One region of the Schinkia azotoformans genome, then DNA from elsewhere that is predicted to be linked to it. Evidence: a T-box and tRNA genes for the amino acid it is inferred to sense, from the RefSeq annotation. Region 1 holds a T-box; the other holds one or more tRNA genes.
What was found. A T-box is a leader RNA that pairs with one kind of tRNA and senses whether it is charged. The one in region 1 lies ahead of tyrS (tyrosine--tRNA ligase), so its partner is inferred to be a tRNA-Tyr.

Region 1 (6,958 bases):
TAGAGAATTTTCTTGAAAGAATCGGGGATTATTCTTTAGATGATTTAGAACAACATTATGTCAATCTATTTGATTTTAATCCCGAATGCTCCCTTTCATTGAGCTACTTAAAGGCCGGAGAACAGCGTGAGAGAGGACAAATATTAGTTGAATTAAAAGCGTTGTACAAACAATATGGGTATGAAATGACAGATGCAGAGCTTTCCGACTATTTGCCGGTTGTCCTGGAGTTTGCATCAGTCGCACCCTTGCAAATCGCAGTTAATTTATTAAAAAGCTTGGAGGAACCAATCGAAAAGTTAAGCAATGAATTAAAACAACAAAATAGTCCATATGAGTATTTAATACTTGCTGCTCTATGTGGAAAAGAGGCAATGGAAGATATTAATTTGAAGGGGGGAAGGGAATAGAAATGCAACAATTTCTATGGGTGATATTCCCTTATTTAATGATTACTATTTTTGTCGTGGGACACTTCTATAGATACAATACCGGACAACTAGCATGGACGGCAAAATCGAGTGAATTTCTAGAGAAAAGGCTATTAAGATGGGGCAGCATGATGTTTCATATTGGCATCCTCATGGTTTTTGCAGGACATCTCGTCGGTCTTTTAATTCCGAAGGATGTGATGGCGCATTTCGGAGTAAGTGAAACACTCTATCATGCTGGTGCTGTCTACGGTGGAGGGATGGTTGGTATTTTAACCTTTGTGGGCATCTTGCTCCTGCTTAATCGTCGCTTTACGAACGAGAGAGTCAGAAATACAAGTGATTTTGGCGATTTTTTAACTGTCGTTTTGATTCTACTGATTGTCGGAGTTGGAGTTTATAACACAATCATTGGAAATCAGCTCAATCACGCGTTTGATTATCGAGAAACGATTAGTCCGTGGTTCCGTGGATTAATTAGCTTCAATCCTGATTCGGCCTTAATGGCTGGTGTACCGCTTGGATTTCAACTTCATGTGTTACTTTCTTTTGCCTTATTAGGAATTTGGCCATTCACTCGCCTTGTCCATGTCTGGAGTGTGCCATTAACTTATTTTAACAGAAGCTATATTCTTTACAGAAAAAGAGAACATATAAAGTGAATGAGGCTGGATTGACCAATATATAAAGGAGATCAAATGGTGAATAGTCATTATATAGTGGTGCATAAGGATAATCCAATATACCAATTTTAAATAAAGCATTTTAGATTATTACAAACAAGATCAGCTTGAATATATGAAAGCCAGCGCCTTGAGACGCTGGCTATGTTTTTATTAACTAATTAATATGATCCATTGGGTCAGGAATTTTACCATCACTAGGATTTTCATTATCACTTGAATCACTATCATTTTGATTACCTGAAGATACTTCCTTTGATGGAGTTGATTCATTTCCAGCTACATCAATTGCTGTTACATAAAAAATTGCATTTGCGTTTGATACTTGGAAAGATAGTTCGGATGTTTTTGGAATACTTGCAATCTTACTAAATGGATCTGTTGGGCTATTTGCTTTATATATACGGTAGCCGACTATATCAGAATCCTGAACATTTTCCCAAGTTAGTACCTTTCCATTTAGATGGATATTTTTAACCGAACTAGGGACCTTTCCATCATCAGTAACTGCCTCTTTTTCAGGAACAATAATATTTTTCCATATTGAACTATTAGATATAAGATAACTGATATCTTGTACCTCAGCTAAGTCCTTACTTTTTAAGAATTCCGGATTTAACATAACGCCTTTTGTCGAAAACTCCTCTGGAAAGCCTTCCGGTGCCTTATAATACTTGTCGCCTATGACCATATAAGAGCCTTCGATTAAACTATTGTCTACTTCAGTCGGTGCATATTTGGAAATAAATAGGTCGCTGGCAACTAGACCCGCTTTCTCACATAGATTTGATGGTAGTTTTCCACTGACCGTACAATAAGATTTTCGAACAATCCCACTAGGCATATTGAATTTCTCGGAAGTTGCTACAATTTCAGGTTTCACATCATAGACACCATTCATTAATTCAGCCCACAACTTTTGATTGCGTTGAGAATAGGAATATCCTTTATAGCTTTTTTCGAGAGATTTTGGTGTATCATAGCCCATCCATAAGCCGAATGTTACTTTTGGATTTGTGGCTACAAACCATGAATCCTTATAGTCCTGAGAAGTGCCTGTTTTTCCGGCCCAGTCTGCCTTAAACTTTAACTTACTAGGCACACCGGCAGCTGTACCTTTTGTTAATACATCTCTCATCATATCAATTGTTAAATAAGCCGCTTGTGGTGAAAAAACATCCACGGGATTAGGCGTGTGCTGATAAATGACCTCGCCATCTTTTGTTTCAATTTTTTCAATCATATAAGCATCAACAAATTTTCCGCCATTTGCAAAGGTTGAATAAGCATTTACGTTTTCTTCGATCGTTACTCCCTTATCCATCGCGCCAAGAGCCATGGACAGGTGGGATCTGTCTCCATTCGTTAATGTGCTAAACCCCATTTTCTCTAAATAGCTGGTAGGGTCTTTGTTAATAATGGATGCATATATTTTAGCAGTAGGGATATTATAAGATTTGGCTAGTGCAACTCTCGCAGTTGTCAATCCATGATATCCTTCTCCATAGTTTTTTGGTTCCCACGGTCCCTGTACGGTTTGAATCTTTAACGGGACATCAGGTATAACTGAACCCGGATGAAAAAGCCCCATATCAATGGCTGGGCCATAGACTAATATTGGTTTCATTGTTGACCCGTTTGAACGTATTCCTTTAGTTGCGTGGTTTAATTGTTTGCGATTATGGTCACGTCCTCCGACAAAGCTGATAATGGCACCAGTATCATTGTCGATCAAGATTGCTCCAACCTCGACCGGCTCCATTACTTTAATGATTTCACCGGTATCCGGGTCCTTCACCTTTTCCTGTTTATCATTTCCATAATATTGATAACTGTCTTTTATTACCTGCATTTTATCGTAAATTTCTTTATCAATGGTTGAATAGATTCGATATCCATTTTGACGTAGATTTTTGTCTGCTTTACTATAATATTCGTTATATAAATTATTATCTTTTTTAAGATCTTCTGATGAATAACCATCTTTCTCGGCTAATATTTCTAACAAAATTTTCTTTGCACGGTCTTCAATTTCAAACGTGAGATATGGATACTTTTCTACGATATTTTGTTTTGGTGGTATGAAGTTGCTTTTTATATCATAGGTTAATGCTTCTTTATATTCTTTCTCGGTAATATAGCCTTCTGTTAGCATCCGGCTCAACACGGTTTTCATCCTATTTAAGCTTGGTGTGATGTCTTCTTTAATCTCTCCAGTTCTTGTAAAAGGCGTATAGCCAAAAGGGCTTTGTGGCAATCCTGCTATGTATGCTGCTTGAGGTAAATTTAAGTCTTTTGCATCTACACCAAAAATGCCCTGTGCCGCTGTCTGGATACCAGCGATATTTCGACCTGAAGAATTTCTGCCAAATGGTACTACATTTAAATAGGCTTCCAGTATTTCTTCTTTTTCAAAAAATTGCTCCAGTCTTAGGGCTATCATAATCTCCTTCGCTTTACGTTCGAAAGATACTTCGTTTGTCAAAATTTGGTTTTTGATTAACTGCTGGGTAAGTGTACTACCACCGGTTTTAACAGAAGAGTTAGTGAATTCTTGGAAGATGGCCCGTAAAATTGATTTTGGAACAATACCGGGATGCTCAAAAAAATTCTCATCCTCAGTGGCAATAACCGCATCAATAACATGTTGAGAAACATTGGATATTTTTGTTTCTTCGCGATCAAGGTCAGAACGCAATTTGCCAAGATACTGATTATCGCTAAAATAAAGCTCAGAGGTTTCCTCGTAATTATAGATATCTTTTTTCATACTATCATAGCTTCTGATTGGTTCATCTTTAACAAGTGAGGCAAAATAGCCGGCCCCGACGCCCCCGGCAAAGGAGAGTCCAATTAAACAGGAAGCTATGAATATAATCGCTAAATTCCACGAGACTTTTGTGAAAATCCTAGTAAATTTAAAAAGCTTGTCTTTATTTAAATTCATCCTAATATCTCCCCCTAAATCAGCAATATTATAGCATAAAGCGACATTCATTGATATAATAGTTCGATAATGGCAAATTTTATTTGACTTATTAGCTTTAAATATGTTAGCTTTTATTGTATTACATTTAATTAATTTTGCATTGATAGGAATAAGTAGTGAATATCTCCCTGTTTTTAGAGAACTGACGGCTGGTGCAAGTCAGTACAAAGATATCATGAATTACATCCTTGAGCATTTGCTTGGAAACGAAAAGCATCTAGCCTATTTTGGATAGGTTTTCGCTTGTTCTTAGTATAAGCAAACGGTATGGGCCGTTATCCAATGAAGTGGAAGAGACATGTAACGTTCTTCAAATAGGGTGGTACCGCGAAGCAATTCGTCCCTATTTGAGGGGCGTTTTTTATTTTTTTATTTTAAGGAGGAAGAATTGTGGATTTATTAAAGGATTTAGAGTTTCGTGGTTTAATCAACCAAGTAACAGATTTAGAAGGATTGCAAAAAGAACTTGAAAAAGGGCCCATTACATTATATTGTGGCTTCGACCCAACAGCAGACAGCCTGCATATTGGCCATCTATTAACAGTATTAACATTACGCCGTTTTCAATTAGCAGGAAATAACCCAATTGCACTTGTTGGGGGAGCTACCGGCTTAATCGGTGACCCAAGTGGAAAAAAAGCAGAAAGAACATTAAATGAAACAGAAATAGTGGTGGAATGGAGCAACAGCATCAAACGACAGCTTTCACAATTCCTTGACTTTGAAGGTGAAAATAAAGCAAAAGTTGTAAACAATTATGATTGGACAGGAAATTTAGATGTCATTACGTTCCTGAGAGATGTAGGCAAAAACTTTGGCGTCAACTACATGCTTGCTAAGGATTCCGTTGAATCCCGCATCCAATCAGGTATTTCATTCACAGAATTCAGTTATATGATTTTACAATCCAATGACTTCTTAAATCTTTATAAAAACGAAAATTGCCGTTTGCAGATCGGCGGTAGTGACCAATGGGGCAATATTACGGCAGGTCTTGAATTAATTAGAAAATCTACAGATGAAGAAGCTAAAGCTTACGGATTCACAATTCCACTTGTAACAAAAGCTGATGGCACAAAGTTTGGCAAGAGCGAAGGCGGTGCAATTTGGCTTGATGCTGAAAAAACATCACCATATGAATTCTACCAATTCTTAATTAATACAGATGATAAAGACGTTGTGAAATTCCTGAAATATTTTACATTCTTATCGCCGGAAGAAATCGAAGCATTAGCAGCTGAAGTTGAAGAAGCACCGGAAAAACGGACAGCACAAAAGAGATTGGCAGAAGAAGTTACAAAGCTTGTTCATGGTGAAGAAGCTTTACAGCAAGCGATTCGCATTTCTGAAGCATTATTTAGCGGGGACATTCAAAACCTATCAGCAGCAGAAATAAAGCAAGGATTCAAGGATGTACCATCCCACGAATGCAAGCAGGATGAAATCAGCCTATTAGATTTATTAGTTGAAAGCAAAATTTGCCCATCAAAACGCCAAGCTAGAGAAGATATTAGCAATGGGGCAATCTATATTAATGGAGAAAGAACAACTGAGGTTGACCGGGTTGTTGCTGCCGAGGATCGTATTGAAGGGCAATTTACGATTATTCGTAGGGGGAAGAAGAAGTATTATTTAATTAAGTATTAAGAATAGGCTCTGTTAAAATTAAGTTGTTTTTTCTTTACGAGTTTGAGCGGACATCTATTCCGTTATTTTGGCTAATGAAGCCTATTTTTCAATCATTTATGCAAATTAACGGATTATATGTCCGGAACCACGATAAAAACGAAGAATTTATTGAAAATAACGGAACTAATGTCCGGCAAAATGAATACAACATTGCTGTTTAACAAAGCCAATAAATAAATAAATAAATAAATAAACCATCCTGACTTGATTAGTTAGGATGGTTTTATTATGGACTGTAGTCTGTTGAGCCTGAATAAGGCGAAACATAAAACCACCCGCTATGCGGGTGGGCAACAAATTGTTATACAAAAATACTCACTTTCAGTTCTATAATAGAGATTGTTCAAGCCTCTATAATAAAGAAAGGAAAGTGAGCATCATTGGCAAATAAAGAATATAGTTTAGCACATACCAAATGGATGTGTAAATACCATATCGTCTTTACTCCAAAGTATAGACGAAAAATAATCTACAATCAATATAGGAAGAGCGTAGGGGAGATATTAAGAACACTATGTAAATACAAAGGAGTTGAAATAATAGAAGGCCATCTTATGCCAGATCATGTGCATATGTTAGTGAGTATTCCACCCAAATTATCAGTTTCAAGTTTTATGGGATATTTAAAAGGGAAGAGTGCGCTCATGATGTTTGATAAACATGCAAATTTAAAATATAAATTTGGAAACAGGCATTTTTGGGCTGAAGGATACTATGTAAGTACAGTGGGTCTTAACGAAGCTACGATTAAAAAATACATTCAAGATCAAGAAAAACATGATATTGCATTAGATAAATTGAGTGTAAAAGAGTATACAAACCCTTTCAAAGGGTAGCCAAGTAATAAAAACAGCCCTTTAGGGATGGCAAAAGTGGCAAAGGCAATAGAGGCTTGAATATATATGAAAGCCAGCGCCTTTAGACGCTGGCCGGTAATTAAGGCTTATAGCCTTAGTGCAAATGATTAAGTTATCCTTCTAGGATGATAAAATAATAAAAATGCTCAAATTCCCCCTTGTTGGTCATAATTCTTCTAGAATATATCATCTATTTTGTTAAAACTGTGTATGTACTGATATTAACAGAATGAAAGGTGGTTCATGATATGCAAGTTCAAAAATGGGGTAAAAGATTAGCTGTTCGTTTGCCAAAATCCTTGTGTCAGG
Region 2 (6,958 bases), on a different contig from region 1:
GAAGTACATACGATTAAATAGAAAAGCTAAAGCGACCGTTTAGCGACGTATAAACTGGAGCGCATCGACTGAGATAAAGGAAACACGACGAACGTAGTGAGTCGATGTTGACTTATCGTAGGGAGATGAGCGAAGTTTACGAGTCGCTGGGAGCTGTAGCTGGACAATGAAGTAAATATGAATGCCGATTATCTAGTTTTGAAGGAACAACCTTCAATTCAATATATGTTTGGTGACGATAGCGAAGAGGTCACACCCGTTCCCATTCCGAACACGGAAGTTAAGCTCTTCAGCGCCGATGGTAGTTGGGGGCTGTCCCCCTGTGAGAGTAGGACGTTGCCAAGCAGAACCCCTTTTGGGGTATTTATTTTGCCTCAATTATAGTAGTTGTTTTACTTTGGCCCGTTGGTCAAGCGGTTAAGACACCGCCCTTTCACGGCGGTAACACGGGTTCGAATCCCGTACGGGTCACTAATTCGGAGGATTAGCTCAGCTGGGAGAGCACCTGCCTTACAAGCAGGGGGTCGGCGGTTCGATCCCGTCATCCTCCACCATAACATCATGTCGGCTTAGCTCATTTGCTAGAGCGTGCCCAATATGCTTCCTCAAATAGTCTTCAGCATACCAACCGATGATCATTTGAATAATCTTTCTAAGGTTGGAATGACATAGATATTAATTCATATCTAAATTCAGTTTTGAAATCATAAATATTGTAAAAATATTATATGAGCCATTAGCTCAGTCGGTAGAGCATCTGACTTTTAATCAGAGGGTCGCAGGTTCGAATCCTGCATGGCTCACCATTTAATTATTCGCTTTAAATTACATTACTGCGCCCGTAGCTCAATTGGATAGAGCGTCTGACTACGGATCAGAAGGTTATGGGTTCGACTCCTGTCGGGCGCGCCATTATTTTTATGAAAATGCACTATCGGGAAGTAGCTCAGCTTGGTAGAGCACTTGGTTTGGGACCAAGGGGTCGCAGGTTCGAATCCTGTCTTCCCGACCATTCTAAAAATCTTAATTTTTATGGCGGTGTAGCTCAGCTGGCTAGAGCGTACGGTTCATACCCGTAAGGTCGGGGGTTCGATCCCCTCCGCCGCTATATAGTTCACCATGAAAAGTAAATATTTATTACGGAGGAATACCCAAGTCCGGCTGAAGGGATCGGTCTTGAAAACCGACAGGCGGGTTAAACCGCGCGGGGGTTCGAATCCCTCTTCCTCCGCCATTCACTTTGAAAAAAGTACAATATTAAATAATTTTTACTATCGCGGGGTGGAGCAGTCTGGTAGCTCGTCGGGCTCATAACCCGAAGGTCGCAGGTTCAAATCCTGTCCCCGCAACCAAATGGTCCCGTGGTGTAGCGGTTAACATGCCTGCCTGTCACGCAGGAGATCGCCGGTTCGATCCCGGTCGGGACCGCCATCTTTATTCCAGTAGCATTGCTGCTGTTATTATAGATTTTTTTATTCTTTTTTGGCTCGATAGCTCAGTCGGTAGAGCAGAGGACTGAAAATCCTCGTGTCGGCAGTTCGATTCTGTCTCGAGCCATCCTTTTGGAGGGGTAGCGAAGTGGCTAAACGCGGCGGACTGTAAATCCGCTCCCTGTGGGTTCGGCGGTTCGAATCCGTCCCCCTCCACCACTTATTTTCCTTAAATTTTGCGGGTGTAGTTTAATGGTAAAACTTCAGCCTTCCAAGCTGATGTCGTGGGTTCGATTCCCATCACCCGCTCCAATATGGGCCTATAGCTCAGCTGGTTAGAGCGCACGCCTGATAAGCGTGAGGTCGATGGTTCGAGTCCATTTAGGCCCATTGTTTTCATTATAAATTATTTTTACTATAATGCGCCTTTAGCTCAGCTGGATAGAGCATACGCCTTCTAAGCGTACGGTCAGAGGTTCGAATCCTCTAAGGCGCGTAATATATACGCATGAATATGTAAAGAACCCCGAAACTCAATTTTGAATCGGGGTTCTTTTTTATATTAATGTAAAAATAAGATAGATTGCTGTTCCCCACATTATGAGAGCTGATATCTTATTAAGAACTGTAATAAATCCTCCTGAGTTGTTTAATCTACCAACTTGTCTTCCTACCAAAGCTAGTGCAATAAACCATATCCAAGAAGTAGTAATACAAGCTAAAGCAAATCCAAGTTTGTCCATTCCTGAATAGGATAATGAACTTGTTCCAATTACCCCAATCGTATCCATTATGGCATGAGGATTCAACAATGAGACCGATGTAGCAAAGGCAATTTGCTTTTTGGGAGAAAGAGCATTCGCTTCTGATGAGCTTGTATTTGATTTACTTTTCCAAGTGACAAAGCCCATATATGCTAAAAATAATACTCCAACCAATAAAAGAGTGAATTTTATCCATGGAATCCCGAAAACAATAACGGATACACCTAATACAGCCAAGGATATAAGGAACGTATCGCAAAGGGACGCTGTAATTATAACCGGTAATGCTCTACTAAATCTTGGTTGAGTTGCTCCTTGGTTGAAAACAAATACATTCTGGACGCCTAATGGAAGAATAAGTCCAAAGGCCAGTATAAACCCGTGTATAATAGCGCTTATCATTTAATAATCTACAACCCTTTCTACTATGTAACAGTCAAGTCACTAAATTATAACACTAGGAGTAGATTCAAATATATTGAGAAGCATTACTTTTTTGAAAAATAAAAGGGAGCTTCAGGTGAATCCTGTTCAAAATAGAGGGTGGCTTATTGTCACAATAATTCTTTACAAATAATACGCAAAAAGTGGTAAGCACATGTAAGATAAATGAAGTGTAAAGAATGTTTGACACCTTACAAAATCTAAAGGTGGCTTAGTCATGGAAAATAGAATCAAGGAATACAGAGAAAAGAATGGTTTTCACAAGGAAAATTAGGAGATTTGTGTAATGTGACAAGGCAAACAATCAATGCCATTGAAAATAATAAATATGATCCAAGTTTAGAATGGGTATTTAATTTATCTTATGTTTTAGGTCGTCCTATTGTACATTGGTCAAGCAGTTTTATTTAATAATCATGAGATAAGTTCAGTATTTGCAACAGATTTCCAAAATTTAGAGGATCTTGCGGAAGCATCACCTATTGTAATAACTGCACAAACTAAGGAAAAGGGTAAAAATCTTTACATATAGTGACGTTGAATTTGTTAAAACCAAAATAATGGTTCAAGATATTTTAAGAGATGAAACTAACCAATTAAAAAAAGGTGAATCTATCAATTTACTTCAAACCTATGTTAAGGAAGATCCGCTTGTAAAAAACATGAGAAAGTCCTACTTTTCCTTGAACAGTATAAGGGGAAAGTAATTTTCTTATGATGAAAATGCAAAGATGGCAGACCCAATGCCTAAAAGTGGTAAGCAAGAATATGCTGAAAAGACAAGGTTTGACGGATGAAGAAATAGCAGAATATTTTAAGTAAGGATTAGTATTTGGTGTTAAAATAAATACTTTTTTAATATTGAACCTATTATGATTTGATAATCGTCTAATAGCAGAACTTGAAGTAGGTTGAAAGGGAGGGTAGTAGATTGGACAGAGAAGAAAAAGACTCCATATTAGAAAAAATAATGATTGAATATGGTAATGAGTTGGTACGATTGGCGTTTTCTTATGTGAAAGATGCCGAGATAGCTAAGGATCTGGTATACTAACGAATCAGAAAGTAAAATAACTTGAATGTTTTACAAATTTTTCCTATAATAAATCTGTTAGCCGAGATTAGTTGAGCCAAGTTGAGAAAAGGAGAGACGAGAAAATGTGTAAAACTGAGTTGTATGCTCAATCGGGAGTTGCGATGACATGTCGCTCTTACCAAGAGTATAAAGAAATGTTTATGTTAAAAGAAGGCTTGTTAAGTGATGGAAGGATTCTTGATATTGCATCTGGGGCCTCTTCATTTACTGCCGAATTAAATCAAAAAGGATATGAGGCTATAGCAGTTGACCCTTTATACACCCTTACAAGTGAAGAAATGTATGATCTAGGAAAAAAGGAAATTAAAATAGCCTCTCAAAAGTTATCCCAAAATGAAAATCTTTTTATATGGAACGATTATAAAAGTCTAAAACATCACGATGAAATTCGAGAACGTTCTTTAAATCAATTTATAGAAAGTTATCGTGAAGATAATAATAAAGAAAAATATATTTCCGCAACCTTGCCGTTCTTACCTTTTGATAATGATACGTTTGCGTTAGTTTTTTGTAATCACTTTCTATTTTTATATCGAGAACAATTTGATTATAAATTTCATTTAGATGCTATTAATGAAATGATAAGGATTACACAAAAAGGTGGATCAATATTGATATATCCATTGGTTGATTTTAAAGATGGAATTTACCCGCATTTAAACAAACTAATAGATGACATAAGTGAAATTGGCATAAATATTAAAATTAACAAAACAGAATTTCGATTTCTTCCATCAGCAACTAACTTTCTCACTATTGAAAAATAAATGAGTAAAATGACGCTTGCTAAAATACATAGTAACGCCATTGGGTTTAACTAACGTTGGCGAATATGAAAGAAGAATAGCTACGGATTCAGCAGAAGTGGTGGCTGTACTTGAAAAAGATGTAAGGTTAGTTTCTCCAGTAAATTGACAATCTCTCTTTTAAATTAAAGATAATTCTCTATTCTTGAGGTGTGTATATTGAGGGGGGGAATATGGAGCTAAGAAAGCTAACTTACGATCGAGTCATTGATAAATTAATAAACAATAGAAAAATAGTAGTTGCTTGTTTAGAATTGGTTTCACCAATTTTCTTCTTCGTATATTTCCTTTTTATTGGATTTCCATGGCCTTGTATTCTATTTATGTTATTTGTACATATCATTTCATTAATATTCGATATTAAGGAAAAACAAAAGAAATTAGGATATTTATTCGGAATAGTTTTTAATTCAATATATCTAATAATGATTTTAGGCTTCATTACATATTTAACTAACAATGATTTCAATACTTCTCAATACCCTGCAGGTGAGAAAGAGTTCAGAACGGGAATTTTCAACTTTGTTTTAGTTATTTTAGCAGAAATTTTTAACACAATGACTGCTATCGTGTTGTTGATTAATGTAAAGAAGTTTTGACTTTTACAATAAGTATAATTTATTTTTACTGATTTTGGAATTTTAGTTCTGAATAAATTGGTGAACTAGCCAAGTTCAAAAGGAGGGGCAATTTTAAATAAATGTTTAATTAATATTTCAGTAAAATGGAAGTTAATTGGTTACTGTCCAAATAAACAACTGTATAATAAAGATGATAATGGAATTTCGAGAGAGGTGGAAACTTTGAGATTATTTTTCCAAGCTGTAATTTTTTCAATCGTTATTCACGTCATTTATATTGGGGGAAGTCTAGTTCATGGATTGAGTCAAACGTGGAACTTTGTACCGGATATAGAGAATGCCTATGAAAATGTAACGGTTCTTCAAAACGAGGTTTCATTTGGATATGTAGGAAGTCCCATGTATTTAGTTTTTACATTTATAGTAATGGCGCTAATTGGTGCTGCAGCCATTCAACTTTTAAAAAGAATCCGTTTAGCTAAAACAAGCGTTTAATGTTATAATGATAGTAATAAACAACAGAAGGGATGATGGGTGGCCGATGTTAAACTAATCTTATTTTTAAAAGTTTGAAATGAAAATATTTCAAATCATACAAAATAGGATTAGTCTGCCCATTTTTCATATATAACTTGAGCTATTAGTGAATAGCTTTATTTGAGTACACAAAAATGCGACTAATCCTTCCAACAAAATTGGGAGGATTTTTTAATTTCCGGAGATTTGTGGGGTTCGAATCCTTCCTACTATAAAGAGGGGCGATTATATGCGTGAATTATTAAAATTACAAAATATCGGATATGAAGTCAATGATGTCACGGTTTTTGAAGATGTGAATGCAAGTGTTCAAGAAGGAGATAGGATCGGCATTATTGGAAAAAATGGTGCTGGGAAGTCAACTTTGCTGCAATTAATAAACAAGACGTTAGTGCCAACAAAAGGGCAATTTAGATGGCTCGTTCAAAGTCCAGAGATTGTCTTGGTGGAACAGGAAACGAAAAATTTTTCAGTAGAGGAGTTGACATATTGCGAAAGTAAACTGCTTGAGAAATGGCATGTACCAACAGGTGATTTTTCACAATTAAGTGGTGGCGAAAAATTGAAGGCGCGGCTTGCCAAAGGGTTGGCGAGGGCTACTGATTTATTGCTTTTGGACGAACCGACAAACCACCTAGATGAACCAAGCAAGGAATTGCTTAAGGAACAATTGCAACAATTTAAAGGTACGATTATTTTGGTATCGCATGATCGCTATTTTTTAGATGAAGTTGCAACAAAGATTTGGTCTATTGAAGGTAGAAAGTTAATTGAACACAAAGGTAATTATTCAAGTTATATGGATGCCCGCAAACAGAAAAGATTAACACAAGCGCGGGAATATGAGAAACAGCAAAAAATGGTTGAACAAATTGAGGGACAAATCAACGAGCTTACTTCTTGGTCAAAAAAAGCACATGCCCAGTCCACGAAAAAAGAAGGTTTTAAGGAATATTATCGTGTAAAAGCAAAACGTATGGATTCGCAAGTAAAGTCAAAACAAAAGCGTCTTGAGAAAGAACTTGAAAAAGCAAAGGTGGAGCGGGTTGAACCGGAATACACTGTACGTTTTTCAATGAAGGCCAATACCAAGGTAGGGAAACGTTTTTTAGAGGTTAAGAATTTATCGAAGGCTTTTGATGGGCGAACTTTATTTAAAGACGTTAATTTTACAATTCAGCATGGCGAAAAGTTGGCGTTAATAGGACCGAATGGCAGTGGCAAAACGACTTTAATAAAAATAATTATGGGTGAGGAAACGGCTCAAGGAAATGTCTGGGTATCGCCTTCAGCTGAGATC

Region 2: it has a tRNA-Tyr gene. The T-box ahead of tyrS (tyrosine--tRNA ligase) is inferred to sense a tRNA for this amino acid. The anticodon was not compared.

Annotation. Positions count from the first base shown of each region.
Region 1 is NZ_JARSMD010000016.1:139,516-146,473, reverse strand. Features, by position in the region: gene narJ (nitrate reductase molybdenum cofactor assembly chaperone) at 1-410, shown strand, start outside; gene narI (respiratory nitrate reductase subunit gamma) at 413-1,093, shown strand; gene P9E47_RS09265 (transglycosylase domain-containing protein) at 1,272-4,061, opposite strand; T-box leader at 4,195-4,451, shown strand; gene tyrS (tyrosine--tRNA ligase) at 4,491-5,750, shown strand; gene tnpA (IS200/IS605 family transposase) at 6,173-6,628, shown strand; gene P9E47_RS09250 (AbrB/MazE/SpoVT family DNA-binding domain-containing protein) at 6,898-6,958, shown strand, end outside.
Region 2 is NZ_JARSMD010000006.1:3,519-10,476, reverse strand. Features, by position in the region: rRNA gene rrf (5S ribosomal RNA) at 229-345, shown strand; tRNA gene P9E47_RS03365 (tRNA-Glu) at 400-471, shown strand; tRNA gene P9E47_RS03360 (tRNA-Val) at 479-554, shown strand; tRNA gene P9E47_RS03355 (tRNA-Lys) at 731-806, shown strand; tRNA gene P9E47_RS03350 (tRNA-Arg) at 836-912, shown strand; tRNA gene P9E47_RS03345 (tRNA-Pro) at 936-1,012, shown strand; tRNA gene P9E47_RS03340 (tRNA-Met) at 1,035-1,108, shown strand; tRNA gene P9E47_RS03335 (tRNA-Ser) at 1,142-1,234, shown strand; tRNA gene P9E47_RS03330 (tRNA-Met) at 1,276-1,352, shown strand; tRNA gene P9E47_RS03325 (tRNA-Asp) at 1,356-1,431, shown strand; tRNA gene P9E47_RS03320 (tRNA-Phe) at 1,485-1,557, shown strand; tRNA gene P9E47_RS03315 (tRNA-Tyr) at 1,565-1,649, shown strand; tRNA gene P9E47_RS03310 (tRNA-Gly) at 1,669-1,742, shown strand; tRNA gene P9E47_RS03305 (tRNA-Ile) at 1,747-1,820, shown strand; tRNA gene P9E47_RS03300 (tRNA-Arg) at 1,853-1,926, shown strand; gene P9E47_RS03295 (LysE/ArgO family amino acid transporter) at 1,988-2,596, opposite strand; partial or broken gene P9E47_RS03290 (helix-turn-helix transcriptional regulator) at 2,856-3,049, shown strand; partial or broken gene P9E47_RS03285 (sigma-70 family RNA polymerase sigma factor) at 3,570-3,686, shown strand; gene P9E47_RS03280 (class I SAM-dependent methyltransferase) at 3,797-4,501, shown strand; gene P9E47_RS03275 (hypothetical protein) at 4,518-4,649, shown strand; gene P9E47_RS03270 (hypothetical protein) at 4,714-5,139, shown strand; gene P9E47_RS03265 (hypothetical protein) at 5,344-5,616, shown strand; gene abc-f (ribosomal protection-like ABC-F family protein) at 5,888-6,958, shown strand, end outside.